DNA from 3 places in the Paenibacillus sp. cl130 genome. Region 2 is predicted to be linked to each of the others. Evidence: riboswitches for the same ligand, from Rfam matches in the RefSeq annotation. Region 2 holds a riboswitch; each other region holds the start of a gene.
What was found. Region 2 has a riboswitch for cobalamin ahead of metE (5-methyltetrahydropteroyltriglutamate--homocysteine S-methyltransferase). Riboswitches for the same ligand answer to the same signal wherever they lie in the genome.

Region 1 (10,267 bases), 210 kb from region 2:
CGACAATGCCCAGCACAAGCACCAAATTCGGAAACGCCATAATACCTTCGCAAAACCGCATCAACACACTATCGACCCAGCCACCTACATAACCTGCAAGCGACCCGACCACAACGCCGATGCTAAGCGAGGACAGGAAAATTAATGTCGCAAAGCCGAGGGAAATCCGCGCTCCATACAGCAACCGGGATAAATTGCACCGACCCAAATGATCGGTCCCCAGCCAGTATTCTTTCGAAGGTCCCTCCAGCTTGTGCAGTAAATTGACTTTAACCGGATCATGGGGAGCCAGCCAAGGAGCTAGCGCCATAATGATAAAAAGAGCAGCCAGTACGACAGAGCAGACCACGATTACCTTTTGACCTTTGAACATTGTACGCAACCTTATCATCACAGCTCTGCTCGTCCCTTCGATGAAATTCGGGGGTCCATATACAAATGCACCAGATCAACGAGCAAATTGCATACGATGAACAGGCATGCCGCCAAAAACACATAGCATTGTATGACGGGAATATCCCGGTTAAAAATCGCTTCCACAAAATAACGGCCAAACCCGGGCCATGAAAACACCTGCTCCACAATAATTGTTCCGGTCAGAAGCTTGCCCAGATTCATACCCATACTTGTAATCAGTGGAGCAATGGCAATTTTCAGTACATGCTTGAGCATGATCACCCGCTCACGAATCCCTCTAGTTCTGGCATACTGCACATACGTTTCCTGAAGCTGCTCCAACACACTGGAACGCAGCAGGCGCGTATATAAAGCAATCAGAACCAGCGACAGGGTCAAAGTGGGCAACACCAGATGTTGCCACGTTCCTCGCCCCTCTACAGGGAGCCAATCCAATCGGACAGAGAAAAAGAAGATTAACAAATATCCCAGCCAAAACTGGGGTATAGATGCGCCAAAATATGAAATTCCTCGACTAAGCATGTCGATCCATCCATTTTTACGCATCGCCGCCAGCACGCCCAGTGGAATACTCACCACAATAGATAGCACCATACTGCTCACAGCCAATTCAAAAGTGGCGGGCAGCCGAACCTTGACCTCATCCCACACCGGCTTGTTGGTCAGATACGAAGTACCAAAGTCCAATTGACTGATTCTTTGAAGTGTATGCATATACTGCGTCAGCAAAGGCTGATCCAGCCCGAACTCATGCCTTTTCTGCTCCAGAATCTCTGGAGTAGGATAAATATGAGCAGCCGTCAAATAAGCCTCGGCCGGATCAACTGGTGAAATATGAATCAGTGCAAAGGTAACGAGGGTGGCAAAGAGAACAATAGGAATGACCGCTACCATTCGCTTCCCGATATAGCTGATCATGAGTTGTCCTCCTATCCTGTAAACTACCGTTACCTATCGGCTTCAGCTACTTTCCGATTTCAATTCCCTCAAACGGATTTTCATCCCGATTAGCCGGGAATACAAAGTTTGTAATCTTTTTCTGGTACACTGCCGTTTTCTTAATATAAGAAATAGGCACAATGGCAGATTGCTCCTGAAGCGTCTTCAGAATCGAAGCATACAGCTCTTGACGCTTGGTTTCATCTGTCGATGAGAGCGCTTCGTGTACTTGCTGATCCAGATCTTTCTTCATCGGGAGGGCACTCAGCACCTCGGAAATTCCGAAGCTCTTCTTGGCAATGACATTAATAAAGGAATGCGGATCATAAGGTGCACCATAGTTGTACCAGAAGTACAGATCAAACTGGTTGGATCTAAGGCGCTTGATTTGAACCGTCAGCTCCAGTCCGGTCAGGTTCACTTTGACACCCAATTCTCCCCATTCAGCCTGAATGGTTTCAGCCATCGCCTTTTGGATCGGATCAGTCTTATCAAAAATCAGCTCAAAATCCAGCTGTTGTCCGTCTTTTTCCCGTACTGTACCGCCTGCGGGCAGCTTCCAGCCAGCCTCATCCAGCAACGATTTGGATTTTTCCACATCATAGCCAACAGGCTGTAAGTTTACATTCGTATACGGATAGTTTTTGGATAAAACCGTATCCGCTGTTTCCTCCAGCCCCGAGGTTACACCTTCCACCATTGCCTGCTTGTTAAAGCCATGCTGGAGTGCCAGACGTACCCGAAGGTCTGCCAGCTTGGGATTGGATGAGTTGAGTAACAGGCTTCTTGTACCTACAGGCTCGGACAGCGTGGTAACATACTGATTCGTGTCGCGAAGCTGTTTGAAAGCATCCAGACTAATGACACCCTCTCCATAAATCAGATCCAGGTCGCCTTTTTCAAAGGCCATTACACGGGTTTCGCCATCGGGAATGATTTTTACCGTAATTTTATCCACCTTCGGTGCAGTACCCCAATAGTTCGGATTACGCTTAAAGGTTGCATATTCATCTTGCTTGTATTCATCCAGCATCCAAGGTCCTGTACCTACAGGTTTCTTGATTCCTTTGGACGTATCTCCATCATCCGGGAACCCCGCTTCACCCAGAAAACGGAACGGGCGAACGACAGACAAATCCTGAAGCACTGGGTAGTATGGCTCTTTGAGCGTCATTCGGAAGGTGCTGTCATCTACAGCTTCAGTTTTGTCGAGAACGCCTACTATACCAAGCCAGCTGTGCGTTTTCTCATTTTTCATAATAGCGTCAAAGTTCTTTTTGACAATGGTCGCATTAAATAGCGTTCCATCCGAAAATTTCACACCTTTGCGCAGCTTAAACGTATATATTTTGCCGTCCTTGGAAATAGTCCAGGATTCAGCCAAAGCAGGCTCCAGCTTGCCTCCTTGCTTGTAGCTGACTAACGGCTCATAGACCATGGATTGTGCAAAAAGTTGGGAAGGATTGTATACGTGAGGATTCATCGTACCAATGTCACGCGGCCACGATAGCGTGATCGACTTTTCATTGGCAGCTCCGTCAGTAGAGGTGGATGCAGGGGTTTTTTCCTGCTTCGCGCAGCCCAAAACAACGGATAATAAGAGGAGCGCCACCAACATAAGGGTGGCAGTCTTGCGGTGTCGAACGGACATCAATGTATTTCCCCTTTTCTATATATGTGATAATGATTATCATAATCATATTTAGAATAGGTACCACGTTCTATTTTGTCAACAATATTCGACAAGCAATCCTCTTATTTATTTTAAATTTGTATAATATTAAATTTATGGCTTAATTCTCCAACGCTTGAAACAGAGTACGCGTGTACTCATGCTGTAACAAGTCTTCATCCCATTCCTTAAAGATTTCCACGATCTCCCCCTGAACCATGACGGCAACTCGATCACAAAACTGGCGAGTAGATTGGAGATCGTGAGTGATGAATAGGTAGGACAACTGACGTTCCATCTGCATTCTTTTGAGCATGTCCAGTACAGAAGACTGCGTTGTCGTATCCAGATTGGCGATCGATTCATCGAACAAGATAATATCCGGCTCCACCGCCAACGCTCGGGCAATACATACCCGCTGTTTTTGCCCGCCACTCAGCTGTGCTGGGTATTTTTCCAGACTGTCAGCCTCCATTCCTACTGATTCCAATAGAGACAGACAAATATCCAGCGCCTGTGCTTTTAGCTCAGGAAAATAGTTGTGGATCGGCTCCATTAAAATATCTCGAATGGTCATACGAGGATGCAATGAGGAGGACGAATCCTGTGCAACCAACTGGATTCGCTTGTACAGCTGAACGTCCTTCGTCTTTTCGAAATGTATAGGCTGATGATCCAGCCAAATCTCCCCTGAGGTCAACGACTCCAGCCCTAGAATACATTGTGCCAGCGTGCTTTTGCCACTTCCACTTTCTCCAACCAATCCAAGACACTCCCCCTGCCGTAACTCCAGACTCACCTTTTTCACGGCCTGCTCGCTATCTTGCGTGCTGAACCAGCCTTTTCTCCGTTTGCGGACAGGGTATGCTTTGGTCACATTCTTCAATTCCAGCATCACTGGTGCATCCTTCCTTCCGGGCTCATCTCCAACACTCGATCTGCTATGCGGCTCATACCTTGGCGATCATGTGAAATCAACAATATGGTGAGATCAAAGTCTTCTCTCAATTGTTGCAGCAATGCCAAAACCTTGTCGCGGTTGATAACATCCAACGCCGTAGTAGGCTCATCGGCAATAAAAAGGCTTGGACCTGAGCTTAACATTGCAGCCAGCAGCACCCTTTGACACATGCCTCCGCTTAGTTCAAAAGGATATGACGACAAAATATGCTCAGGATCTGTAAACCCAACCTTGCGGAGCAGAGAGCGCAAATAGGCCTCCCGCACTGGAGTAGCGCCTCCTCTGGCTATCTCCATGGCACGGATCAGCATCTGCCGCATCCGTGGCAGCACGCCCAGCGGGTGGACTTGCTGCGGTGCAGTGTGGGATGGGGCAGCACCAGCGTGCCCCGGCTCCATCTGGTCGTGCGGCATCCGACGCCGCCCGTGCAGTCTAAGCGTATCCATCAGCTGGGCGCGGACAGTCCGGATCGGATTCAACCCGCTCAGCGATTGTTGAATGAGCAGGGCAATATCCTCTCGGCGCAGCCTTTGCCAGCGCCGTTCCTGGAACGGGAGAGTGTCTTCCCCGTTATAGTAGATACGCCCTTCCGTAACACCGATACCTGGCTCCAGCATGCCTGCGATTGCGTGTGCGGTCAGACTCTTGCCGCACCCGCTCGGTCCGGTCAGGGCCACAATCTCCCCTGAATATATGGAAAAGCTCACATCCCGCAGCAGTGGTTTGCTCCCACTTCCGCTTGCTCCTACGCCTGTGCGGCAGATTTCCAAATGTTCCACGTGTAACAACGGTTTTCGCCCTGCCACTTGTTCTATCGTATCCTTGCCCCCAAGGGCTATTTGATCTCCCACTATTTGGTCGCCCCCTTTTCCGAAAAGCGGTCGCCCAAAAGCTGGCAGGCAAGTACGAATAGCATAATCGCCAAGCCTGGGAAAATCATGACATGCGGAGCCACCTGAAAATATGAGGTTGCATCATGCAGCATCACGCCCCACTCTGGCTTGGGCGGCTGTACACCCAGTCCAAGAAAGGACAGCCCAGCGATCATCAGCACCACGCGTCCGATATCCCATACCGCATAAACCAACAACTGCGGCAACGCTTGTGGCAATACATAACGTCTCAGTATACGCGCGTGTGAATTGCCGGATAAACGGGCATACCGAACGTAGTCCTCCTGACAGGCTTTTTGAACCAGACTACGGATATACCGGACATAACCCGCCCACCGTACCGCAATAATCGCAAGGGTCATGTTAACAAAACCCGGGCCCAAAATGCCCACAATTGCCACCGTTAAAATAATATCAGGAAAAGCCAATACGCCATCGATTCCCCGCATGATCAGCTGATCTACACGTCCACGCACATAACCAATGAGCAACCCTATAGGCAGACTGAAGCACAACGTAGCTACAGTAATTGCACATGCGATTAGCACGCTCGTCCGAATCCCGTAAATTAGCCGTGACAGCACATCCCGACCCAGATGATCCGTACCGAAAGGATATTTCCGACTGGGTGGTGCCAGACGGTTCAAAAGATCCACTTGAAGAGGATCATGAGGAGCGACCCATGGAGCCAATAACCCAAGCAGCACGATCAGACCAAAAAGTACGCCTCCTGCCAGCAAGCTCCCTTGAAAGGAAAGCCGTATCTTTTTCATTTTCAGCTTCCCCCTTAACGCAAACGTAGCCTCGGATCTATCGCCGTCTGGACCAAATCCACCAAACACTGAACACCTACAATTAAAAATACGGCAAAAATAACATACCCCTGAATCACCGGATAATCTCGCTGGGTAATCGCATCTATAAAATACTTACCTAACCCCGGCCATGAAAAAATGGTCTCGACGATGACATTACCTGCCAGCATAAATGATAGATTGGTACCTAGCAGTGTAATCATAGGCAGAACCGCATGCTTAAATATCTCAAAAAACAGGATATGCATACGCGAAAAGCCTCGAGCCTTCGCTGCTTTCACAAAATTCCGGTCACCCAGCTCCAGCATTTGAGCGCGCAGTACACGGGCTTGCACCGCTCCCAAACCTGCGCCAAGAGTCAGCGCTGGGAGCACTAGATGTGTCCAGTCCTCCCTTCCCATGGATGGGAGCCAGCCCAAGCGAACGGAGAATAGATAGATCAACAGAAAACCAAGCCAAAAAGAGGGAATCGACGATCCCAGCAGGGCAAACAGCCTGCCCAGACGATCCAGTGGGCCGCTGATTTTTAGCGAGGCAGCCAGTCCCAGCCCCAGCGTAAGCACCGTCATGACGGCAAAGCCCGCAGCAGCTAGCTCCACAGTAGCAGGCAGTCTGTTCCATAGTTCGGCTAGCACGGATTCCTTGGATACATACGAGGTGCCCCAATGCCCCGTGAACACATCTCGCAGCCAGTTCACATATTGAATATGAAGCGGCTCGTTTAAGCCCAGTTCCTGCCGTAGCGTCGTCAACGCCTCCTCAGAGGCAGGGACATTATGCGCGGTGAGCAAAATAGTAGCAGGGTCACCAGGAGCGAGCCGCATCAGTACAAAAGTCAGCGTGGATACAACGAATACAATGATGAGCAGCTGCGCCACACGTTCCAGTATAAAACGAATCATAGGATACGCAGCTCGTTATTCCGTAATATCAGATTGCGCTGTAATATAGTAATACTCGATCGGATGGGGTGTAAAACCCTCCACCCCTTTTTTCACACCAAACACATTATCAGGATGCACAATGAACGACTGTGGCAAATCCGCATTGATGATATCCAGCGCTTGTAGTGTCACAGCATTACGCTGCGCTGTATCCTTCGCCAGCTTCAAGCTGTTAAGAATACTCTCTAGCGGTTTGGAACTATACCGGCTTACATTGGCTTCGCTTTTCGAAGAATAAAACATGTCCATAAAATATTGCGGCTCTCCTGTATGAGCAGTAAGCATGCTGTACATTGCAAAATCCCAATCGTTTTTGGTCAACGCCTCGTCGATATTTTCCACCTTGCGAATCTTGACCTGGATTCCCTCTTTCAGCAATTGGCTTTGGATGACCTCAGCCATAACAGAGAGCTCTGGACGCTGAGGGAAAGTCAGCAGCGTAACCTCGAACGGCTTGCCTTGCTTAGTCCATGTCCCTTGAGCGTCCTTCTGCCAGCCATCCTTCGTCAACAGCTGCTCTGCCGTTCCATCCAGCGCTTTACGCTCAACTTTACCGAAGGGAAGAATGCTCGGGAACGGACTACTTGCTTCCGTACCGAAGCCCCTCATGACGGCGCTCACAATCGATGTGCGCGGAATCAGGCTGTCCACCACCTTACGGTTCGCCGCATCCTTGAATACTGGCGATTCCATATTGTACACGATCATATGGGTGCGCAAGGAGGGAGCCGACAGCACTTGTAGCTTGTCGTTCTTTTTCAGTACCTCTGCGTTATCAACCGGAATATCCGTCGCTACGTCCACCTCGCCGGATTGCAGCGCCATCAGACGCGAATTCCCGTCCGTAATGAACTTCATCGTCGCTTCAGCCAGTCGTGCCTTCTCGCCCCAATATCCGTCATAACGCTCTACGACCAACGATTGGTCCTTGTTGAACGCTTTGATTTTAAAGGCGCCTGTCATCGCTGGGTAACTCTGCTCATCTTTCATCGATGCCACATCCAGTACAATTGTCGATGGATCAGCTAGATTGGACACCAGCGCCGCGTTCGGCTGGTTTGTCGTGATTTTCAAAGCCAGCGGGCCGCTTACATCAATGGACTTCACATTCAGTAAATCCTTAGCCAGATGGCTTTTCTCGATAGAGCGCAGCAAAGACGCTTTTACACCTACTGCATCCATACTCTTTCCATCATGAAAAGTGACTTTATCCTGCAAGCTGAACGTCCAAACTGTAGGACTATCCTGCTTCCACTCCTTTGCCAGCCAAGCCACAGGCTCCAGCTTTTCATTCAAACGTACCAGTGTCTCACCTGCACCGGATCGCATCACATCCCAGCTATTATCTCCGTGCGGGTCAACGCCTGACGGTTTCCATGTATACGCCATTACCAGCTTTTTATCTGTCGCTGTTTGTTGTGCTGACGCGTTTTCACCCTTGCCGGAGCTATCCGACGTCTTATTGCTGGCACATCCCGAAAGAGCCATAACTGCCAGCAGCAGCATCACCCCTGTACATATCAACCATGAACGCCTGCTACGATTGCTAATCATTCAATGAATCCCCCTCTATCTTGTAAAATCATATAAACCTAACGCAAAACGCGAAAAAAGCATTCCGGACCACTTGATCAGCAGTCAGAAATGCTTTCATTATAAAATGTCAAAACTCACCTCGAAGCCAACTCCAAAAACATAGAAGGGATCAGATCGGTTTCAGACATTCCGTATGCAGCACGCCTAACCACCTCCCCAGCATCCCGTGGGTCTGACAGTGATGTCAAAACAGGCAGGTCTCCTGACTCCAGGCGCATCTTTCAGGCCTTCCCGGTTCTTCACAGTTCCAGTGGCTGTTCTGAAAGCTCCAGCAGTATCCTGCTGATGCCTGTATACAGTGGCGGGCCCGTGTCGGAATCAACCGAACTTCCCTTTTAAGTGAACACGCTCAACAACCATCTACATGGTCTCAGCAAAACCCCGTACATAGAGTCGTCCGGCTCACACCTGTTTTCTTCCTTTATTTCTTTCCATTACGATCTTATTTTGTTGTCACAGGCTTGTCAATAAATGCTGCACAATAATTTAAATTTGAACGATGTGGCGAGAATGAAGGTGATGTCTATTCATTGCGTGCACGAAATGACGGGCATTCCGTCTCCCTCATGATGTCCCGAAAACTGTACCAGACTACTTAATGAATCTAAAAGAACGAAAATTTAGCAGCGAGATTGCAGATCAATTTGTACAAGCTATTAAAAAAGATACATTATTCCAAAGGCCTGAAAAAGCAGTTGGTTATTCCTTCTCCAAAAAATTGAGGAAGAAAAAAATTTGAAAAGCGACAAAACCAAAGAGTTGATCGGAAATTTAGTGAGCAAACCTTGTGGAATTTCTATTATAAGGATAACAGCATTGGGGGCAGCTACCAAACAAAAGAACTATATTGTTGATTCTTCTCAGACAGCCTTTGAGACAAATTTAACTATTAGAGAATTTACCCGTAAAACATTCCTTAGTGATTTAGAGAATGAGTTTGAAAAGCCTCCGGTGATTAGCCGGGGGCTTAATTTGTTAACTGACCATTTCCTGACAAGCCATGTCAGCGTGCCGTTTAGGTGCCTAGCAGTCAAGTTATTTTTTAGCTAGTAAGTGAGCGAAGCGAGGGATCTTGCAGGTCGTTCACAGCGTCGTACTGTAAACCAGGACGAAGCGACGGCTTGCTTTTACGCTCGAAAAGTTGTGGAGCTAAAGAGTTTTGTACGAACAACCAAACGGGGAGGCACTTGCTATTAAACCGTCAGTTAATAAAAGGACCGTTGCGATCAATACGGCTCTCTTCTATCTCATTTTAAATTTTATCCATTAAATAAAATTATTTACAAACATAAAATTTACAGGTAATATTTACTTATTCCTTCTTATGGATAAAAAAACAATTGTATACACGACTCCAGAGAGGAGACTTAGTAGAAATGAGGTTGATAATGTTCTGAAAATAAAAGTAGATGCGGACACTGTGTAAAGTTGCAATGAGCCGTTAAGCGAAGAAGTTGTCGTCGTTGGTCCTTGAATAAAGGAATAATATATTCCTACCAAAAAACCGTAAGACAAATACTTAAACAGATTTTTTTCAAATTTACTCATTTCTTAGCCCCCAATAATATTTTTCGAAGAGGAGAATTTTAATACTATGAAACCATTCAAAGTCATGACTAAAACAGCAATAATTGCAGCATTGACAGCAATATTATTACCATATGGAGCCATTGCTTCTGCAAATGATGCGCCGAATCCATTGTCATCGACGATACAATCAGAAGCCGGAAAATGGGAACCGACAGATGAAATAAAGGCCAAGGAAGGACAAGTCTACAAATATATCGATCCTAGTAGTGTTAACGATGATGTTTATTACTATTATGTCAATTACGACAATTTAAATCAAGAAAAAGGTAATAATGATAGAATTAGTACCCAATCCATTGGGGTGACTCCTATTGTTAAAACCCATGAAAATCTAGGTTATTGGGTTGATACAAACAATGCAATTCGTGTAAGTACATATACTGGGCCTGCTGCTGCAAAAATTACAGTGAAAACTAATATTAAAGTGAAAGCGGAAGGAG
Region 2 (10,267 bases):
AATGTTCGGCAGCGTTGATCAAGTTGAGGAGTATTTTACGGTTGTGCTTGCACATGAGATCGGGCACGCCGCCGATACGGAATTAGTGGACCTCTCCGATGCTTTGGAGCAAGAGAGCGGGATAGGGACCCGGCAACGACTTGCGCTGCAAATTGAAGAAAACGCATGGAATTATGCGCTTAGATTGGTGCCTGAAATAGAAGCAACGTTTATTTCTGCCGTAATAGACGAGTCCTTGCTGGCCTATCGAGTCCCGGTTATGGAGCATTCTGACATTGCGTAACGATGATGATCCGAGAGCCGTCAGGCTCTTTTTTTGTTGATAATAACAGACGGATCGGCAGGATCATTTAAAGGAGTAGCTTTTTAAGCTGCGACACGCGTCCCTGGGATAGTTCGAGCATTTCGGCTAATTCTTTTTGAGATACATTAGGATGCTCCTGCATGAGCTGTTTTAGTTTATTCAGGAGATCATTCTGATTTCTGTAACTCCTTCTTTTCTTGGGCTGGACAGGACGGGATTCACTCAAATGACTGGAAGGATTATCGCTCTTCAGATTTTCAATACAACTTTTACATATCAGATGATCCCTAAAATAGCTCAAATGATCTACGGCACCACAAAAATAGCAAGAAACCCCCGTATACTTGCGAATCATCAGTCCCTCTGGGGTAATAAAAAAATCGAGGGCATCTCCAATATTAATATTCATAGAATTGCGCAGCTCCTTGGGCAGCACAATGCGGCCCAAATGGTCTAATGGCCGTGTCATTCCTGTGTTCTTCATCATTTTTCCCCTTTCCTGAAATGCGCTTATAGTTGTAGGAATTGTATGTATATATGCTGGAAGTAAAAAGCGCTTATATTACAGTTTGTTTTGGTATAGCTATGCTGAAAAAAAGCTCCGGCATGACGAACAATTACGTCTGCCGGAGCATTGTACAGCCAATGAATCTAAGATGTCATGTCGAATTACTGTGGGTTGGTTGTCCAAATACCGGCTACTTTTAATTGAACCCGTGGAGGCAGTTTCAATGCGGCTAATGTCAGATCGGCCAAATCCTGCGGTTGAAGCATGCGATCCTCATCACCAATAGGCAATCCTGCGTTTGCCGCCAGTTCTGTATTGACAGTACTTGGAGTCAGCGCGATGACGCGAATGTTAGATTTGCGAACTTCCTGCATCAGTGCTTCCGTGAAGCCCATCAAAGCAAATTTGGATGCGCAATATGCCGAGCCTGTTGCAAAACCTCGTTCTCCTGCCGTCGAGGAGATATTAATAATGTTTCCGCTTTTTTGTGCCAGCATGCTTGGAAGAGCAGCATGTGTGACATAGTAGGTTCCCATCAGGTTTACGCGAATAATACGTTCCCACTCTTCGGGGTCCATATCTGCGACTGTGCCAAAGGTAGCAATGCCTGCATTGTTGATCAAAATATCGACAGCGCCCAGCTCATGTTCCAGTGAAGCTACAGCGGCAGCGGCCTGTGTGCGATCCGATATATCTGCAACAGCACTCACCACTTTCACACCGTATGTACTCCCCAGCGAATCCTGCAGCTTTTGCAGGTCAGTCAATGTTCGTGAGATTAATCCCAGGTTAACGCCTTCCTTAGCTAAAGTTTCGGCAATTGCTTTACCGATTCCTTTGCTGGCTCCTGTAATAATGGCTGTTTTATTCTTAAGTTCCATCCAGTCTCCTCCTTTTCACTCCATAACGTGGTTGTGCATGTGAGCACATGGTTACATTATACAAGGTTAAACTCATTGAACCAAACTTCGCCTCTGATGAGGTATTCATCTAGAGGTCTCCTATTTGGAAATATTAATATCCCCTGAGGTGGTTTCTACCTTTATCACGTTCACACTACCGGGAACAGATTCGGGAGTATCTATACTCCCAGAGTCAGAGTGGACATTATAAACACCTTTAAAATCGGGAGCTTGTTTAATCTTCACGTCACCAGAATCAGCATTCACTTCCAAGTTGGCTACGGCACGTTGTGTAATATTTGTCTCCCCTGAGGTTAGGGAAATAAGGCCATTACCGCTATAATCGCGGATGGTAACATCGCCTGAAGTAAGCTTCAACTCCATATCTGCTGCAAGCTGACTGGCTGTAAAATTGCCGGATGTTAAATTTGCGATCAGGTGGGTACTTTGGAGGTTTGTAATCTCGGCAGTGCCTGAAGTAGCGGTGATGGAAGTATTCTGCACGGAGGCATCTTGAAGTTTTACATTCCCTGAATGTGCATCTACCTGTAGGTCAGTTAGTGTTTCGCCGGAGGGCATCTCTACGGTAATCGTTTGATCCACATCAGGGGTGATCGAAAGGAATGACAAGGAAGCGGCCGGCTCCGATTGAATCGTAAGCTTACCGTTCTCAATTCGGGCATTATGAATTTGGTCGGCTACCTTTGTCTGAACTTCTCCACTAATGCGTATCGTACCTTGGTCGCCAGAGCCAGGAGTAAACAAAATAGAGACATCATCAGAACTGTCCACTTTCAGCTTCTGTAGCTGACCACGTGTGAACGTCCATTTTTTGTTAATCGCAGTTGTTTCCTTCATGACTTGTTGACTCCATGGGGCACCGTAGGCCACCATTCCGGCTGCGCCGATGACAATGCACAGACCTGCTGCAATAAACCACTTTTTATTCATGTTGTTAGTAAGCTCCCCTCAGGGTAGTCTGATTCCATTTCCAGTATCGTACTGTGCCCTTGACCATAAGGAGTAGGAGATAACGTACTCCAGGCAGCAGCAATAGACCTATACCCGTCAACGTGATAGAGAAAAAGAATTTGGCCGGGTAAAAGGTGCTGTTTAGTGCATAATCAGTAACGGCGAGAAGGGGGGCTGCAATGAAGCTGACCGATAGCACGGTCAATGAAGCCCATACTGCCCATAGGGTAGCCATAATCGGGATGGAGATTAGCAAATTGAGAAACAGCAGCCCTAAGAAAGTAAAAAGATTGCGTGCGAAGCTTCCCTGACGAAGCGGAGGAGAAGCGTTCCAGGCTGCATTGGGATCATCCAACGCTTCTCGGGCAATATCCTCCGGGTTACCCAGTTCATTGGCAATCTCACTTTCGCTTTTGCCATTAACCAACCCGTAGTCAAAATGCTGGCTCAAATCACTAAGCAGCTCATTGCGTACCTCTGCAGGGAGAGGAGAAAGAAGCTGCTCTACCTCTGTAAGAAACTGTTTTCTATTCATCGGAATTCCCTTCCTCCAGTAGGCTTGCGACATGATGGACAAAATCATTCCATTCCCGCGTAAGTATTCTTGTATAATTGCTTCCAGTATCAGTCAGCCGATAATATTTGCGGGGAGGTCCCTCGGTCGATTCCTGTAAATACGTTGTGCAGTATCCTTCTGATACCAGACGGCGAAGTAGTGGATATAGGGCTCCCTCAGCTACTTCAATATGACGGGAGACGGCTTGAGCCAACTCGTAGCCATAACGGTCTCTGCGTCCAATTAGAACTAGAACGCACAGTTCCAGTACCCCTTTTTTGAATTGGATGTTCACATTCACGAGCGGTGCTCCCTTCCTGGATGTTATCAATAATTCATAGGTGTCGTTCGGAATAAGGGGAAGAAACGTGTGTTTGTGCATAATTTGTCACGGGTACTAATTATAGAACAGTAGTCAGGTACAATTTAACATCATGTACTGATTAATGCAAGGTACTAAATTTTTAATAATAAAATATTTGTGCCGAAATGGGCAGATTTTCTTTCTTGAAGGCTTTATTGAATAGCGAATGTTGTAGAAAAAAGTATTTTTATTTGGAAATTACTCGAAATATGGCTGGAAGCACAAATAGGATGCTACTTTAATTTCATTCATTAAAATGATAGATTGTAAAGTATTCAATAGGGTTAAATATTACTTTTTATGAAGAGGTGGGTAAAGGGTGGATTGGAAAAATTGGTATATGGAACTGGAACAGGATGATGAGTCTTGGGATGTATCTGAGGAGATTGTTCTGCGTGGTGTAGTACATCTTAATTTTTGCGGGCAGCCCTCGGAAGTAGAAGTCGAATTTATCGTGGGGGCTGACTCCGAAGAACAGGCACAGACTATAGAAGAACCTACACAGTTGCAAAAAAACACATGGGAGCAGTATATGGAATATTCGTCAGCTATTCATCCTCAAGTGTTGGAGTCCATACACCATCATTATGCTGGCATAGTGGAAAAGTACCGGAATGCTTACAGTATATGGGGAGAGGACCCAGATGAATATGCGCCTTATGTGGAGCGGCCGGAACAATTGCTGGATCGAATACAGCTTGTGTCTATACTGATTTCCGACTCATCGGCAAAGGATGAACTGTATTTGAATTTTAGTTGCTCCTGGGATCAAGAACATGGCTTAGGCGTACATATGAAGCAGATGAAAATGGAGCATATTCAAGGCGTTTATACATTATATGACCTAGAATAAATCCCCCTTCCCGGCTTTTACCAAAAAGGGCCGGAAAGGGGAATAGGATATGGTGAAATGATGGTGCGATTCGATACGATAAAAAGATTAGTTGGATACAGCCAATGCAGCCCGGGCTGCTTGAGCCGCTTGTACCATTAGTCGCAAGGCGGCGATAGATTCCTCCTTGGTGCGGGTTTTCAGACCACAGTCCGGATTAACCCAGAACAAATCTGATGGCAGTACGCGCAGAGCACGCTGGATCATGCTTAGCATTTCAGATACATCGGGGATGCGCGGACTGTGGATATCGTACACGCCCAGACCGATGCCCTTGTCGTATACCTGATCTTCAAAGCTGACAATCAGTTCTCCGTGACTTCGCGAAGTTTCAATAGATATGACGTCGGCATCCATATCGGAGATGGACTGAATCATATGCTGAAATTCGGAATAGCACATGTGCGTATGGATTTGGGTCGCAGGTTCAACGGTGGCCGTGGTCACAAGGAAGGCTTGAACCGCCCAGTCCAGATAGGCTTGCTGTTGTTCTTTTTTCAGTGGAAGCCCTTCACGAATTGCAGGCTCATCGACCTGAATCATGCCGATGCCCGCTTGTTCCAGTGCCTCTACCTCTGCCCGTAATGCCAGAGCCAACTGTAAAGCAACTTGACTACGAGGAATATCGTTACGTTCAAAAGACCAGTTCAAAATGGTCACAGGGCCTGTAAGCATTCCCTTAACAGGCTTGGAAGTTAACGATTGGGCGAATGCCGTTTCTTCCACGGTCATGGGCTGATCGAAGGAAACGTCTCCGTATATAATCGGCGGTTTAACACAGCGGGAGCCGTAGGACTGCACCCATCCGTTTTGCGTAAAAGCAAAGCCGTTCAGCTTTTCGCCAAAAAATTCAACCATATCGGTCCGCTCAAATTCTCCATGAACAAGCACGTCAATGCCAATGTCCTCTTGAATATCAATCCATTCCTTAATTTGCTGTTGGATGAACGCCCGGTATTGCTCGGCTGACCATTCTCCTTTGCGATAGTGCAGGCGGGCCTTGCGGATCTCGGCGGTTTGCGGGAAGCTACCAATGGTCGTCGTAGGCAGTGGAGGCAACTTCAGCTTATTTTGCTGAATCTCACGACGCTCGGCGAAAGGAACGCTGCGTGACAGAGGCTCTTTTGCCAACAGGTCGGCCAGATCGGCAGCTGTCTGTACGCGTGCCGCTGAACTGTTGAAACGGGCTACCGCATCCGCACTTTGCTCAAGCTTGGCGAGTGCGGAAGGATCGTGTTTGCCAAGTGCAGCCGTCAGGACGGCGATTTCCTCCAGCTTTTCATCGGCAAAGGCCAGCGCTTGCACCAGCTCCTTGTCCAGCTTGTGCTCTGCCTCCAGACTGACTGGCACATGCAGCAGACTGCATGATGGCTGTACGATAAGCTGTGCGGCAGTGGTTTGTTCTGCTAACTGACCCAGCAGGGCAGCCACAGCGTTCAGGTCGCTTCGCCATATATTGCGCCCGTCAATAACCCCAGCGCCCAGCGTTTTTCCTTTAGGGAAGCCATGCTGCAATATATGCTGAAGATTTTCGCCATCATCATACACAAAATCAAGACCCAATCCCTGTACCGGAAGTGCGGACAGACGCTCATAATGGTCCAGGCTGCCAAAGTAGGTTTGCAGCATTATATTCAAGGAGGGCGCAGCTTGAGTCAAAGCTTCATAGACTTCCTGAATAATGTCCAAATCCTCTGCCGGGAATGAGGTGGTTAGGACAGGTTCATCGATTTGGACCCACTGAACGCCTTCTGCCGCTAGTTCAGACAGGATACGGGTGTACAGTGGCAGGAAGCTTCGTACGATGGTGGCCAAATCCTTACGATCATAGCCTTTGGATAAGGTAACGAATGAATAGGGGCCGATGAGGACCGGTTTCCCATCAATGCCTAGTTCTTGTTTTGCTTCACGATAAGCCTGTAAGGGTTTATTTTCAGTGAACACCGGGACTGCGTTTGCCAATTCAGGAACGATGTAGTGATAATTGGTATTCATCCATTTGGTCATTTCACTGGCGGTTGCTCCCTTCTGTCCACGAGCGATCCCAAAATACACGGACAGAGGAACCGGACCTGCGGGACGATGGTTGAACCGTTCGGGTACCAGACCGAACATTACAGATGTATCCAGCATGTGATCGTAATAGGAGAAGTCTCCGACAGGAATGCGATCAATCCCCTTGTCACGCTGCTTGCTCAGATGCTCCAACCGTAATCTTTTCATCTCCGTCTGCAGTTCGCTTTCGTTAATGCTGCCGTCCCAGAAGCGTTCCAGTGCTTTCTTCCATTCCCGGTTTTCGCCGATACGCGGATATCCCAGATTACTGCTAATCAAGCCGGACAATTCAGGCCATTCAATAATGGACATGTACTTTTCCTCCTAGTGGGTAGCTGTTTTATTTTTACGTACCAAAAAAGGCATTCTTCCCCCAGAGTTAAAAATAAGTAGGGGAAAGAATGCCTCCGTGATTAAAAAATCAAAAATACGGCGACTGCTCTTAACACCTCCCTATCTTCCGTAGGTACTTGCGATGTTGTTAAAATAGGCAGGTCTCCTGACTTACGGATCATGACTCTCAGCATTCCTTCCCGGTCTGTGGACCAGTGGATATATGAACAGCTGAAAGTTCCCCGTTTACAGTGGCGGGACCGTGCCGGATTTGCACCGGCTTCCCTTTTAAGCCTGATCTGAATAGAACAGACACCTATCTCCAAGCTATACGGTTAAGGTATGACGAATAATTATGCACTCGTATACTTGTTCACCATCATAAGTGAAACTTACAGGATGCGCAATAGAAACTCCAATGGAAACAGTTAGCTATATGAAAAAAAGACAAGCCTTACCCATGATGGGGACTTGTCTTAGATATATAGCATCTTGCCGGGTAAACTTCGCGTTAAGCCAATGAAACGGTATAGCCTGCCTGAATACTGGCTTTTACATCTACCAGACGCTGGTTGCGACTGCCCCGGAAGGGAAGGGTCAGGTCCTTTTGCTGTTCTACAAAACGACCATCCACAATCACATCGCACAAAAGCGCTAGCTCCTGTCGCTCCTGATCTGTGAGTAAATCTTCATAGACAAAGCCAGTATAAGCCCACACGGTTCGGTCGGGACAGGCCTCGCGGAAGTCACGCACAAATTGCGAGCATTCTGCTGCTGAGAAAAACGGATCTCCCCCGCAGAGAGTCAGTCCGTCCAACAACGGATTATCCATGATGTCACGAATGACTTCCTGTTGTCGTTGGGGTGTAAATGGCTCACCTGCACGGAAGCTCCACGACGCTGGATTAAAGCATCCGGGACAGGCATGACGGCAACCGCTAATAAACACGACAGTGCGCAGGCCGTATCCTTCGTTCAGAGATTCCGGAATGTAGCCACACAAATTCACTTATGTTTCACCCGGTCTCGAACTTCTGCCTGTTTTGCAGCATTAAAGCGAACGGTATAATCTCCTGTCAGATATCCGGTTACCCGACGTAAGCGCTGAAAGTGTGTATGCTCCTCATCTGTGCCGCATTGGGGGCAGCTTGTCCCGATAATCCCTTCATAACCACATTCCGTACAACGATCCACCGGGTGGTTGATAGAGAAATAGCCGATGTTCTGATGCAGCGCGTACTGAACAATTTTAAGAAACGCATCCGGGTTATTCCGCGCGTTACCATCCAGCTCGATGTATGAAATCGCACCAGCGTTGCAGAGGTTATGGAACGGAGCTTCCAAGCTGATTTTACGAGCAGCCGGGAGCGTATAATACACGGGAATATGAAAAGAATTCGTGTAATATTCTCGATCATTTACCTCAGGGATAATCCCGAAATCACGTTGATCCAGCAATGTGAACTTGCCCGACAGACCTTCGGCAGGCGTAGCGAACAATGTAATATTTAAATTGTGATATTCACTCATTCGATCGCAATACACGCGCATGGAAGTGATGATTCGCTGTGCCTCGCGGTATACGAAATCATCCTCCCCGTGGTGTTTCCCGTATAGTGCCTTCATGCACTCAGCCAGCCCGATGAACCCGATCGAAAGCGTACCGTGCTTTAGTACGCTTCCCACCTTATCATCTGGCGCCAGTTCTTCTCCACCTTCCCATACCCCTTCGCGCATCATAAAGTCCGAAGCTTTGGCCGGCTGGCTGGTCTGGATTTGATAGCGATGGATTAGGCCATCCACCGCAATGCGCATAACTTCTTCCAGTCTCGCATCAAAGCGATCACGGTCAGGTGTCAGGCGTTTGCCTGTGCAAATACCATACTCAATCCCAAGCCGCACCAGATTAATGGTATTGAAGGAGAGATTTCCCTTGCCACTCTGCCGGTTTCTACCGAAACGGTCAGAAATGGTGCGGGTACGGCAACCCATTGTCGCTATAATGGTATCCGGGTCATCAGCACGGTAAAAAGGCAAGTTGAAGGTGGCATCCACATTCACAAAATTGGGATACATCCGTCTGCTAGAGCATTCTACCGCCCGTAAGAACAAATCATAATTGATGTCGCCTTCTGCCTGGTTGATTCCCTCTTTGCATTGGAAAATATGCTGCGGAAAAATAGGAGTTTCCCCGCTGCCCAAGCCGCGAATAGTGGCCTCCAGCAGCGATTGAGTAACAAGCCGTCCTTCAGCAGACGTGCACATTCCGTAATTCAGTGAAGTGAATGGAATCTGTCCACCTGCCCGACTGCTCATGGTGTTCAGGTTATGAATGAGCGATTCAGCAGCCTGCCGGGTTTCCGTTTCCGTTTCTTCGCGTGCGAATGCGTATGAACGAGGGCAGACTTCTTGCAAATGGGGATTGGCCATATGTAGTTCGTCGTCAGACAGATGGGATTCTATCTCTTCCTCGAACAACCGAAGTCCTTTGCGCAGATGTTTGCGGAAGGACCGGGCAACGTATGGGGCAAGGTCCCAATCTATTTTGTTGGCGGAGACACCTCCGAATTGGCTGTTTTGCTGAGATTGGAAAATAATGGCGACCAGTGCCATAGCGGACATAATCGTTTGCGGTGTGCGCACAGAGCCGTTGCCTGTATTGAAGCCGTCTCGCAGTAAACGACCAAAAGGGATAAAGATACAATTCGTAGTTCCGAGCGCATATTGGTCCAAATCGTGAACATATACATATCCGTGGTCAATCGCGTTCGTCAGTTCAGGCGGAAGTACCCGCAGGCGCGCATACCATTTGGCATACTCGGACCCAAGCTTGCTCATTTTGCCGCTGAACGATTCTCCATTCAAATTTGCATTCTCCCGCAGCATGTCCAGATCTTGTGCCCCAATGACCCGCTCGCCGATGTCGTATAATTGATGTTCCTCCAGCACCTTCATCGTAAAACCCTCCATATAGTAAAATATATATATTTTTCACAAAAACAACATATTGATGATATCTTGTGTTAACCAATTGTTTCGATCTATATATTGTATATACGTATACATTGAGAGTATGTGACTATTGTCACATTGGTAGGAGCGGGCAGCATAAAAAAGCCAGATACAGAGTAAGGGACACATCCGCGGATATGCACCTTACTCTATATCTGGCCATCGTAGTTGCGATGAAAATGATAGGCTTGCGAGTACATAGTATATGATCTTGGGATATTGTTTTGGGAAGGTTTAGAGTAGCTTTTTCAACTGGGACACCCGGCCTTGGGAAATATCTAGCATTTCGGCATATACTTTTTGTGGCAGGTTCGGGTGTTCCTGAATCAGCTTGCGTAGCTTTTTTACCATTTCACCTTGCTGCACTCT
Region 3 (10,267 bases), on a different contig from region 2:
GCAGTTCGCGAAGTTCAGGAATTAATTCATCTAACACTTCCGGCTCGTCGATGATCAGCAGTTTAGGAGCCGGCTGCTCTATAACTTTACTGAATACAGGCTCTACAAAATATTCCGTGTTGTTCAGTTCTGTGTAATCTTTGATTTTCTGATTATCTTCACGTGTGTACAATTTGTCATCTATATACGTTTGCAGATGCAGATTGCGTTCTACGCAGAATTCATACAGGCGACGTGCAGCCACGAGTGGAACATAACGCTCATACAGCACGTTTTCGTCCAGCAGGTTTTTAACCAAAGCTCCTTGGTACGTAATGATTGGCACGTTCAAACCAGTTTGTCGAGCAATTTTGTGTGCGGAGGCATAAGCTCGTCCAGTAGCGAGGGTAACCACCACACCTTTCGCTACAGCAGCTTCTAATGCCTGTTGTGTCGCTGGTGTAACTTCTTTCTGGTCGTTAATGAGTGTATCATCAATATCAATGGCAATTAATTTATACATATCGGTATTCTCTCCTTTATCTCTATCATGGGGCAATGTTAAAATTGTATCTTATAATATTCAAAATGACAATATCGCAATGAAAAGGGGACGGCCCCTATAAGAGCCTGTCCCCTTATAACCACTGAAGTATTGGCTTGAAACGATGGGAAAAAGTAACGGTTAGTCTTCCAAAAATACAAGTCCAACAAAATCGTCCAGCTCAATATTACCAAAATAGTGCTTCAAATCGAGAGAGGATAAGGCTTGACGTACCTCACCTTCATCATAGCGCTTGCCACGCAGGATATTTTCAATATCAGCAACGTCACCCACGCCGAAGAAATCCCCATAGATTTTAATATCACGGATATAGCCTTCCTTAAGATCCATGCGGATATCAATAATGCCGACCGGAAATTTACGTGTGTGCTTGATATTGCTCTCGGGGGATAGACCGTAGTTCCAATCCCACGATTGGTAGCGTTCTTTGGATATTTCATGGATTTTAGCCCAATCGGTATCGGTGAGCTTATATTGAGGTACCTGATCCAATTCTGCACCGAATATGAAACGCAGCAGTTCCTCGCGAAATTGCTCTATGGTCATCTCACGGTCCATCAGTTCGCTGATGTTAGCCACGCGACTGCGGACGGATTTAGTGCTTTTGGATTTGAATTTTTCGGGATTGGCATGCAACGATGCAGCCACATTGTCCAGATTCAGGTTAAACATCAATGTACCGTGGCTGAACATCCGTCCGCGTGTGGCAAATTGGGCGTTTCCTGAAATTTTACGTTCTCCGACCTGTAGATCGTTGCGGCCTGTCATTTCAGCTTCTACTCCCATTTGGCGAAGAGCATCAATCACGGGTTGCGTAAATTTGAGGAAATTATGAAAGGACTCCCCGTTATCCTTGGTAATAAAGCTGAAATTTAAATTACCGAGGTCATGATATACAGCACCGCCGCCGGACAGGCGACGAACGACTTGAATATTGTTATCTCTGACAAACTCGGCATTGATTTCTTCAATAGTATTTTGATGCTTGCCTATAATAATAGAAGGCTGATTAATGTAAAACAGCAGATAGCTGTCGTCCAGCGGAAGATGCTTGAGCGCGTACTCCTCAATGGCAAGATTAATGGCTGGATCGTGTATGCCCTGGTTGTCGATGAACAGCATGTCCATTCCTCCGTATATACAAACTGTGTAATTTTATGTGTGCCTCCTTCTATTGTAACCCAAGTGAGCCATGTACACAAAAGCTCATTTGCATTGACGGGACGCAAAAAGCAGCCTCATAATGGAGCTAAATGATTGGAAACGGCCGGAAAGGATGAGAGGTAATGATAGAGGTTTACGGTCATGGCGGGGACAGGGAAACAGCTGCAGCGACATTCGGCGGAGCTGCTGCGAATTTTGTAGATTTTAGTGCAAATATTAATCCGCTTGGTCCACCACCGGAGGTGCTTGAGGCGCTGCAACACTCATTTGACACTGTGATTCGCTATCCAGATCCTGGGCATCGGAATTTTAAAAATATGCTCGCACGGCGACTGCATGTTCCACCGGAGTCGTTAAGTATCGGAAACGGAGCGGCTGAAAGTATGGCGCTCCTGCTATTGGGACTGGCTCCTAAGCGTGTGGGTACAGTGGAGCCGTGTTTTTCAGAATATGCGGAGCTGGCTGGCAAATTCGGAGCTGAGGTCAACCGGGTGTACGGGAAGGCCTCGCTTCAATGGAAGGCGGACGTGGAGGACATCCTTCAGCTCATGGAGCAGGTAGATGTTTTGTTTCTTGGGCAGCCGAATAATCCAAACGGTGTGCAATATGGTAAGCAGGAGCTGTGCGAACTGGCAGAAGCGGCTGGCAAAACGGGTACCGTGCTGGTGGTGGATGAAGCATTCATTGATTTTATCCCGCTGGAACGGCGAATCTCACTACTTCCTGTGCTGGATCGTTATCCTCATGTGATTTTGATCCGGTCAATGACCAAATTTTATGCCATTCCTGGCTTGCGATTGGGCTATGCGATTGCTCATCCAGATTATATCCGGCGAATGACGGCCAAACAGGTGACCTGGAGTGTGAATGGATTGGCGTTGCTGGCTGGGGAGGCGTGTTTGAGAAGTGGGCAAGCATATGAGCACCAAACACAGGAGCTGATTGCTACGGAGCGCAACCGCCTGTTGACCGCCTTGGCGGAATGGGGCTGCGGTGTTGTTCCCGGCGAAGCCAATTACGTGCTGGCAAGGGCGCCGGGTACGTGGAGCGCATCGGCGATTCAGCAGGCGCTTGGACAACGCGGAATTCTTATACGTAGCTGTGCTATGTATCCGGGGCTGACGACGAGCCATTTTCGGATTGCGGTCAAGGATGCAGAAGCCAACGACAGGCTGCTGTCTGTATTGGGTGAAGTGCTGGAGGAGGAGCAGCGGCGTGACAGTTAGCTTGATTATCCTGGCAGCCTATCTTTTGGACAGGCTGATCGGTGACCCGAGGTGGTTGCCGCATCCAGTCATCGGTATGGGACATGCCATTTCAGCATTGGAAAAAGTGATTCGCCGCCAGGCCCGAAGTGACCGGGGGTTGAAACGTGCGGGTATACTGCTTCCACTCATTGTGGCGGGAGGCTCCTTTACGCTCGCCTGGGCGCTATTGCACTTGCTTGCCTGGATCCATCCGTGGTTGTCTGTCGGCGTAGAAATGGTGCTGATTGCGACCACGATTGCTTCCAAAGGACTAAAGGACGCAGGAATGGCAGTATACCGAGCATTGCAGGCGGATGACCTGGCTGCGGCACGGCGGGAGCTGGGCATGATAGTTGGGCGGGATACGCAACAGCTTGATGAGCCTGAGATTGTACGCGGTACGGTTGAAACGGTCGCTGAAAATATCGTGGACGCGATTATTTCGCCGCTTTTTTATGCCCTGATCGGGGGAGCACCCTTGGCGCTGGCTTATCGTGCTGTGAATACGCTCGATTCCATGGTTGGCTACAAAAATGAAAAGTATCTGCATTTAGGCTGGGCTTCAGCACGTCTGGATGATGTCGCTAACTACATTCCGGCACGCCTGACAGCGGCAATGCTTGTGGTAGCGGCGTGGATGTACAAGCGAGATGCTGCAAGAAGCTGGCGCACAGTCAAGCGAGACGCTCGTCTGCACCCAAGCCCGAACAGTGGCTTCCCGGAATCGGCTGTTGCCGGTGCACTGGGGATTCGTCTTGGAGGCTATAATGTGTATCATGGCGTGCGCTCCTTTCGTGCATACATGGGCGATTGGATACGACCGCTAGAGTCGAAAGATATACGGCATACGATCCAGCTGATGTTCGCCGTGTCCAGTATGTTTGTAGGATTGTGTTTGTTAGGAGCCGCAGGTTGTTTTGCCTTGGGATGGGTGCGGTGAGGAGTGACACACTGAATAATGATCGAGCAGGAAGTGACATGATCTTGAAACAAGATATAGCAGCAAAAAGGACAGTAGAATACGCACAAAGTCCGAACTCACAGGAGGATAAGGTGCCGTATGATGCTAAAGAAGATCTGCATTGGGACATGGAACTCGTGTTAGTTCGTCACGGCACAACCTTATGGAACAAGGAACGTCGATATCTAGGACACTCCGACTTAGGTTTGCTACCGGGAGCAGAGCAGGAATTAAAGCCTTTGCAAGAAAAATTGCAAGGGCAGTCCTTTGCTCGAATCTATTGCAGCGATTTAATGCGATGTCGCCAGACCTTGCAGATCATTGTGCCGGAATCAGAATTGACGTCTGGAGATTCCCTATCTACTATGTCTCCTATGATGGAACCACGTCTGCGAGAGCTTCATTTTGGCGAGTGGGATGGAAAAACGTATGACATGCTCAAGGATGTGTCTTTGTATCGCGCTTGGATTGATGAGCCACAACGGATAACCCCTCCTGGAGGAGAGTCTTGGACAGATTTTGTGAATCGTCTACGGAAATTTCTTGACTCTCTGTATGAATGGCGTGTTGCTATGGAAGTTCAACCCATGGATTTGACTGCTGCGCCGCTCTCTGTTTTGGTCGTTACGCATGGTGGCGTAATTCGTCAGTTGGCTTGCATGCTGATACCGGGTCATGATTTTTGGAGTCTGAATCCGAGGCCGGGAGAAGCATTTAGGATTCAATTGAGGCTGGCAGGACGGCACAATTACATAGCAGAAATGCTTCCTCATTAGGTTAGACACCTGCGGATAAAGAGGCTGTTTGGGTTGTAAGCCGCCTCTTTTTAACCTATAATCATCAAGTAAAAGAACGGCTTGACTACCACTTATCAAATATCCAGCAGACGAGGTCGGCGCAGCGTGATGAAACTATGGTTTCCCTTGCCTGCGCTGTTAAAAGGGAAGTCGGTGTGAGTCCGGCGCGGTCCCGCCACTGTAAATGGAAACATGCCCGTTAGTCCTGCTTTATGTGCTACTAAGCATATGAAAGAATTTCAGGACATGCATTTTACCATAAGTCAGGATACCTGCCCGTCCGCCTGTCACCATAGTCCTTCGAGGAAAGGATGACGTGTTCGCAGTGACTGTCCATGCGGAAAGAAGCTGCCGCCTGCGCACGATCTGCGCTAACGTGGCCCCTGTGTCCTGATATGAGGATGCGGGGTTTTTTTGATAGGAAAAGAAGGCTGGATTTAGAAGATATCTGATGATGTTCAAGTAACGCTCTTAACGATTTTTTATGAAGGGGTGCAAATCATGGCAGGAAAAAAAATAAAGGTTTGGACAACAGGTCTATTGGTTCTGATTTTGGCAGTTGTGCTGAGTGCATGTGGAGCTAATGGGAAAAATGCTGAAAATAAAGAGAACCAGAATTCTTCACAGCAGCCGGGACAGACCGTAACCGCACAAGAGCCTCCGGGCAAAACAGTTTACCCACTCACGGTTAAGGATACAACAGGACAGGAATTTACATTCAAAAAAGCGCCGGATAAAATCGTTTCCGTCTCCCCGGCAGAAACCGAGGCGCTGTTCGCCATCGGGCTGGATAAGGAAATTGTTGGCGTCTCCGACTACTCTGATTACCCGGAAGCAGCTACGAAAAAGCCTAAAGTGGGCGGTATTATGAAACCGAACGAAGAGGCGATCATTGCTGCTAACCCGGAAGTCGTTTTTGCAGGGATATCACTTAGTGAACAGGCTACGACCAAGCTGCGCGACATGGGAATTATGATTTTTAAAACGGAACCGAAGACAGTTGAAGATGTCATGGCTAACATCGAATTGTATGGGAAAATCACCGATCATCAGAAAGAAGCGAGAGCGGTGACTGACAAGATGAGAGCAGATGTAGCTGAAGTGAAAGAAGGAATTAAAAATATCGGTAAAGGTCAGAAGCTGCGGGTATACGTCGAGTTTTCACCAGGCTGGACAGTTGGTAAAGGCGAGTTTATGGACGAGCTGATTACGTTGGCGGGCGGCGAAAATGTAGGCGCCACGCAGAAGGGGTGGTACCAAATTAGTGAGGAAAATATTATTGCTGCGAACCCTGACGTGATTTTGTACAGCAAAAGTGTCAAGGACGACAAAACTGGTCAAACGCTCGGTGAAATCATTAAAGCTCGCAGTGGATGGGATCAAATATCGGCTGTTCGCCACAACCGGGTGTTTGCCGTGGATGATAATTTGATCAGTCGTCCGGGTCCACGCGTAACGGAAGGTCTCAAGGAAGTGGTCAAGGGCGTGTATCCTGAAATTTTCAAATGAACCGTAAACTGATCGGCTTTGGAGGAACAGGTCTTGTCCTGCTGTTACTGACGCTGCTGCTCTGTCTTGGCATCGGCTCGGCCAAGCTTCCGGTCAGCCAGGTCACGGGCATTCTGGTTAACCACCTTCCGTGGTTAGGCGATACGTTTACACCGGATTGGAATACATCCTCAGAGCAGATTATTTTGAAGGTCAGATTGCCACGAGTGTTACTGGGAATGTTGGTAGGGGCAGCGCTGGCGCTGGCGGGAGCCGGATTTCAGGGTGTGCTGCGTAATCCTTTGGCTGATCCGTATACACTGGGGGTATCCTCGGGGGCTTCGGTAGGAGCGGCAGTACTGATTTATTGGGGCCTTCAATTTTCATTTGTTGGCATATGGACGCTGCCGCTAGTGGCATTTACGACCGGAATGCTGACGCTGTGGATGGTGCTGACGTTGGCACGGGAAGGTGGAAAAATTCCGACACAAAGTCTCATTTTGTCGGGTGTGGTGATGCAATCCTTTCTGGGGGCGGTTGTTTCCTTTCTGACAGCCATGTCGAAGGAGACGGTCAATGAAATATTGTACTGGACGATGGGAAGTCTTAGCCTGCGCGGTTGGTCATATACAGGAATCCTTTTACCTTATGTGGTCATAGGACTGGTATTTCTATGGAACCGGGCACGTGTGCTGAATATTTTGGCTTTGGGTGAACGTCAGGCGGCTCACATGGGAGTTCATGTAGATGCGACGAAGCTATCTGTTCTGATCATTTCCACGCTACTGACAGCAGCCGCTGTCTCGGTATGTGGAGTGATTGGCTTTGTGGGACTCGTTGTACCGCATATCATTCGTCTGGTGACAGGTCCTGATTACCGGATGATTGTTCCATTATCTGCGCTCGGTGGAGCTATTTTTATGGCTTGGGCAGATACGGCGGCTCGCACGTTGTTAGCCCCCACGGAAATTCCTCTGGGCGTGATGACGGCCTTTGTTGGGGCACCGTTCTTCGCATATCTCCTGTACCGGAACAAGAAGCTGCGCAGGGGGGAAATGCTGTGACAGAACAAAGTGAACAACAGAAGGTACGTGATCGGGCGTTAGAGGTAGCGGGTCTAACACGTGCCTATGGAGAGTTCCATGCGTTAAAGAATATAAGCTGGAGCGTCGACGAAGGAACTTGGTGGGGGATTATTGGTCCGAACGGCAGTGGAAAATCCACCTTGCTGCATTTGCTTTCCGGTGTAGATCAGCCAACTTCGGGAAACGTTCATATCTATGGCAAAAAGGTCGGTAGCTACAGCAGAAAAGAGCTTTCCCGACTCATAGCCGTACTCCAACAGGAAGGGCTTCCTCCAGTGGGATACACCGTCAGGGAAGTCGTAGAAATGGGACGTTTTCCTCATCAGGACTGGCTAGGCAGGGAAAAGGGTGTTGATGTGGAGGCGATCACGGATCGCGTGCTAGAGCGATTGGGTCTTACCACGCTGGCGGACAGAGCATTGGACCGCTTGAGTGGGGGACAGCGACAGCGTGTAGCTTTGGCAAAAGTAATGGTGCAGGAGCCACGAATATTGCTGCTGGACGAGCCTACGACCTATCTGGACTTGCGCTATCAGCTTGAATTTATGGAACTGTTGGCAGATTGGCGCCAAGAAACGGGTGTGACGATTATTGCGGTCTTGCATGATCTTAACTTGACAGCCCAATTTTGCGAAGATTTGCTTGTACTCAAAGATGGAATGGTTGAAGGATTGGGAGCTTCATCGAAGTTATTAACCGAGGATCGGATTCGACGAGTATACGGTGTTGAGCCTGTGATGCTTCCGCATCCCGATAGCGGTGTGCCGCAGCTCTTGCTGCGCAGGAGTGCTTCGGATACAGCAGATTAAATAAACGATGAAACACACTTAAAAAGAGCAGGGAGTGGAAGTTATGAACAACAAGCTGCGTCAGCTGATCGATAGCATTGCCCAGCCGGATGGGGTGGCGGCCTCGGCAGCTTCAGCCCATTTGGACCAATTAACAAAGCCACCGGGAAGTCTTGGAAAGTTGGAAAGTGTGGCCATCAAGCTAGCAGGAATTACAGGAGTGGACAAGCCTGAATTTGATCGTAAAACGGTTATGGTCATGGCTGCGGATCACGGGGTGTGTGAAGAGGGAGTCAGTGCCTTTCCGGCTGAGGTTACACAGCAAATGCTGTATAACATGCTGTCAGGTGGCGCGGCAATTAATGTGCTGGCACGCCATGCGGGCGCAGATGTCAAGGTGGTAGATGTTGGCGTGAATGCGGATGTCGCTCACGCGAATCTGGTGGACCGTAAGGTACGCATGGGTACTTCGAATATAGCTAAAGGGCCAGCGATGCTGCGTACAGAAGCGGAACAGGCGGTTTTGGCCGGAGCAGAAGCCGTAGCAGAAGCGGTCAAAGGTGGCACACGGCTATTCGTTACCGGAGAGCTGGGCATCGGGAATACGACAGCCAGCGCTGCGGTCGTATGTGCTCTCACCGGACTGGAGCCGGAAGTTATCGTAGGCCGGGGGACGGGTGTAGATATGGCTGGGCTTACCCGTAAAATATCGGTTGTCTGCCGCGCATTGGACGTGAACCAGCCAGATGCAAATGATGCGTTCGACGTACTCACTAAGGTCGGCGGTCTAGAGATTGCCGCCTTGGCAGGAGTCATCCTCGGGGCAGCCGCACATCGCTGTCCAGTTGTGTTGGACGGCTTTATTTCAGGCGCAGCCGCCCTCGTAGCGCGTGCACTTGCGCCTGCAAGCGCTGCGTACATGCTTGCATCGCACGCCTCGGACGAGCGCGGGCACGCGGCGGTGCTCCGGCAGCTCAAGCTGGAGCCCATGCTTCATTTGGACATGCGGCTCGGGGAGGGCACAGGCGGTGCGCTTAGCTTGCACCTGATTGATGCGGCGTGCCGCATTATGCGCGAAATGGCGACCTTTGCCGATGCAGGCGTATCGGACGGTCAGGGAGCCGCGCAGCGATGAAAGCGCTCGTGACTGGCGGGGCACGCAGCGGGAAAAGCGGCTTTGCCGAGCGATTATGCATGTCGCGCGCGCCTGGCGCCTGCTACATTGCAACGGCGCAAGCCTATGACATGGAGATGAAGGAGCGCATCGCCCTTCATCGGGTCCAGCGCGAGTCTGCCGGATACGACTGGCAGACGCTGGAGGAAGCGAAGGCGCTGCCGGAGCTGCTGCGACGGCTTGGCGGCGATCAAGCGTCGCAGCCATCACCCGCGCCTATGGTGCTAGTCGACTGCCTGACCCTGTGGCTGTCGAACGTGCTGCTGGCCGCAGGCGAGGACGGCGAAGCTGCGTCCAGAGCTGCCATTAATGAACTGGCGGCAGCTGTGGAGCAGTATCCGGGGCAGCTCGTCATCGTGACCAACGAGGTTGGTGACGGTATTGTGCCCGAATATCCGCTTGGTCGGCTGTATCGGGATTTGAGTGGGGTTATGAATCAGCGGATTGCCCGTCTTTGTGATGAAGTATTTTTGGTGACGGCGGGCATTCCCGTAGAACTCAAACAGTTGGAATATAAGCTATGAGCCGCGAACGTCAGGCTGTTGCTGCGGCTTTTCAATTTTTAACGCGTCTTCCGGTGAAGGCGGAATTGGATTTTTCCCCGGATTTGCTTAAACGCAGTGCAAGTTATTATCCGCTGGTCGGAGTGGTTATTGGCATCATTGTCTGGGGCTTTGCGGCGCTTACTTCTATGGTGTTGCCGCCGTTGCCGTGTGCGATTCTTACGCTTGTTGTCTGGGTTTGGTTGACGGGCGGATTGCATTTGGACGGGTGGATGGATGCGGCTGATGCCTTGTTCAGCTACCGATCCCGTGAGCGGATGCTGGAGATTATGAAGGATAGCCGTGTAGGAGCAATGGGCGTTATTGCTTGTGTGTTGCTACTCATGCTCAAGGCTTCTTTGCTGTATACAGTGTTGGTTGAACGGAATGTGTCTGGCTTACTGCTGCTTCCGATGGTTTGGAGCCGCTGGTTTATGGTACATGCAATGAAGCGCTGGCCTAAAGCCCGTAATGATG

Region 1: another riboswitch for cobalamin. It lies ahead of BM358_RS13310 (ABC transporter substrate-binding protein); the one in region 2 lies ahead of metE (5-methyltetrahydropteroyltriglutamate--homocysteine S-methyltransferase).
Region 3: another riboswitch for cobalamin. It lies ahead of BM358_RS04410 (ABC transporter substrate-binding protein); the one in region 2 lies ahead of metE (5-methyltetrahydropteroyltriglutamate--homocysteine S-methyltransferase).

The regions. Positions count from the first base shown of each region.
Region 1 covers NZ_FOYG01000004.1:199,333-209,599, reverse strand. Annotated here, with positions in the region: gene nikC (nickel ABC transporter permease subunit NikC) at 1-391, opposite strand, end outside; gene nikB (nickel ABC transporter permease subunit NikB) at 391-1,335, opposite strand; gene nikA (nickel ABC transporter substrate-binding protein) at 1,382-3,007, opposite strand; gene BM358_RS13330 (ABC transporter ATP-binding protein) at 3,150-3,926, opposite strand; gene BM358_RS13325 (ATP-binding cassette domain-containing protein) at 3,923-4,840, opposite strand; gene nikC (nickel transporter permease) at 4,840-5,655, opposite strand; gene nikB (nickel ABC transporter permease) at 5,670-6,599, opposite strand; gene BM358_RS13310 (ABC transporter substrate-binding protein) at 6,615-8,195, opposite strand; cobalamin riboswitch at 8,412-8,616, opposite strand; gene BM358_RS13305 (hypothetical protein) at 8,973-9,287, shown strand; gene BM358_RS13300 (hypothetical protein) at 9,832-10,267, shown strand, end outside.
Region 2 covers NZ_FOYG01000004.1:413,938-424,204, forward strand. Annotated here, with positions in the region: gene BM358_RS14215 (hypothetical protein) at 1-283, shown strand, start outside; gene BM358_RS14220 (AbrB/MazE/SpoVT family DNA-binding domain-containing protein) at 351-788, opposite strand; gene BM358_RS14225 (3-ketoacyl-ACP reductase) at 974-1,693, opposite strand; gene BM358_RS14230 (DUF4097 family beta strand repeat-containing protein) at 1,814-2,665, opposite strand; gene BM358_RS14235 (DUF1700 domain-containing protein) at 2,670-3,221, opposite strand; gene BM358_RS14240 (PadR family transcriptional regulator) at 3,214-3,543, opposite strand; gene BM358_RS14245 (DUF6985 domain-containing protein) at 3,926-4,459, shown strand; gene metE (5-methyltetrahydropteroyltriglutamate--homocysteine S-methyltransferase) at 4,547-6,865, opposite strand; cobalamin riboswitch at 7,025-7,221, opposite strand; gene nrdG (anaerobic ribonucleoside-triphosphate reductase activating protein) at 7,398-7,895, opposite strand; gene BM358_RS14260 (anaerobic ribonucleoside triphosphate reductase) at 7,892-9,841, opposite strand; gene BM358_RS14265 (AbrB/MazE/SpoVT family DNA-binding domain-containing protein) at 10,133-10,267, opposite strand, start outside.
Region 3 covers NZ_FOYG01000001.1:929,867-940,133, reverse strand. Annotated here, with positions in the region: gene BM358_RS04435 (Cof-type HAD-IIB family hydrolase) at 1-502, opposite strand, end outside; gene BM358_RS04430 (lipoate--protein ligase) at 665-1,666, opposite strand; gene cobD (threonine-phosphate decarboxylase CobD) at 1,831-2,934, shown strand; gene cbiB (adenosylcobinamide-phosphate synthase CbiB) at 2,924-3,895, shown strand; gene BM358_RS04415 (histidine phosphatase family protein) at 3,934-4,692, shown strand; cobalamin riboswitch at 4,814-5,008, shown strand; gene BM358_RS04410 (ABC transporter substrate-binding protein) at 5,215-6,222, shown strand; gene BM358_RS04405 (FecCD family ABC transporter permease) at 6,219-7,265, shown strand; gene BM358_RS04400 (ABC transporter ATP-binding protein) at 7,262-8,095, shown strand; gene cobT (nicotinate-nucleotide--dimethylbenzimidazole phosphoribosyltransferase) at 8,139-9,209, shown strand; gene cobU (bifunctional adenosylcobinamide kinase/adenosylcobinamide-phosphate guanylyltransferase) at 9,206-9,772, shown strand; gene cobS (adenosylcobinamide-GDP ribazoletransferase) at 9,769-10,267, shown strand, end outside.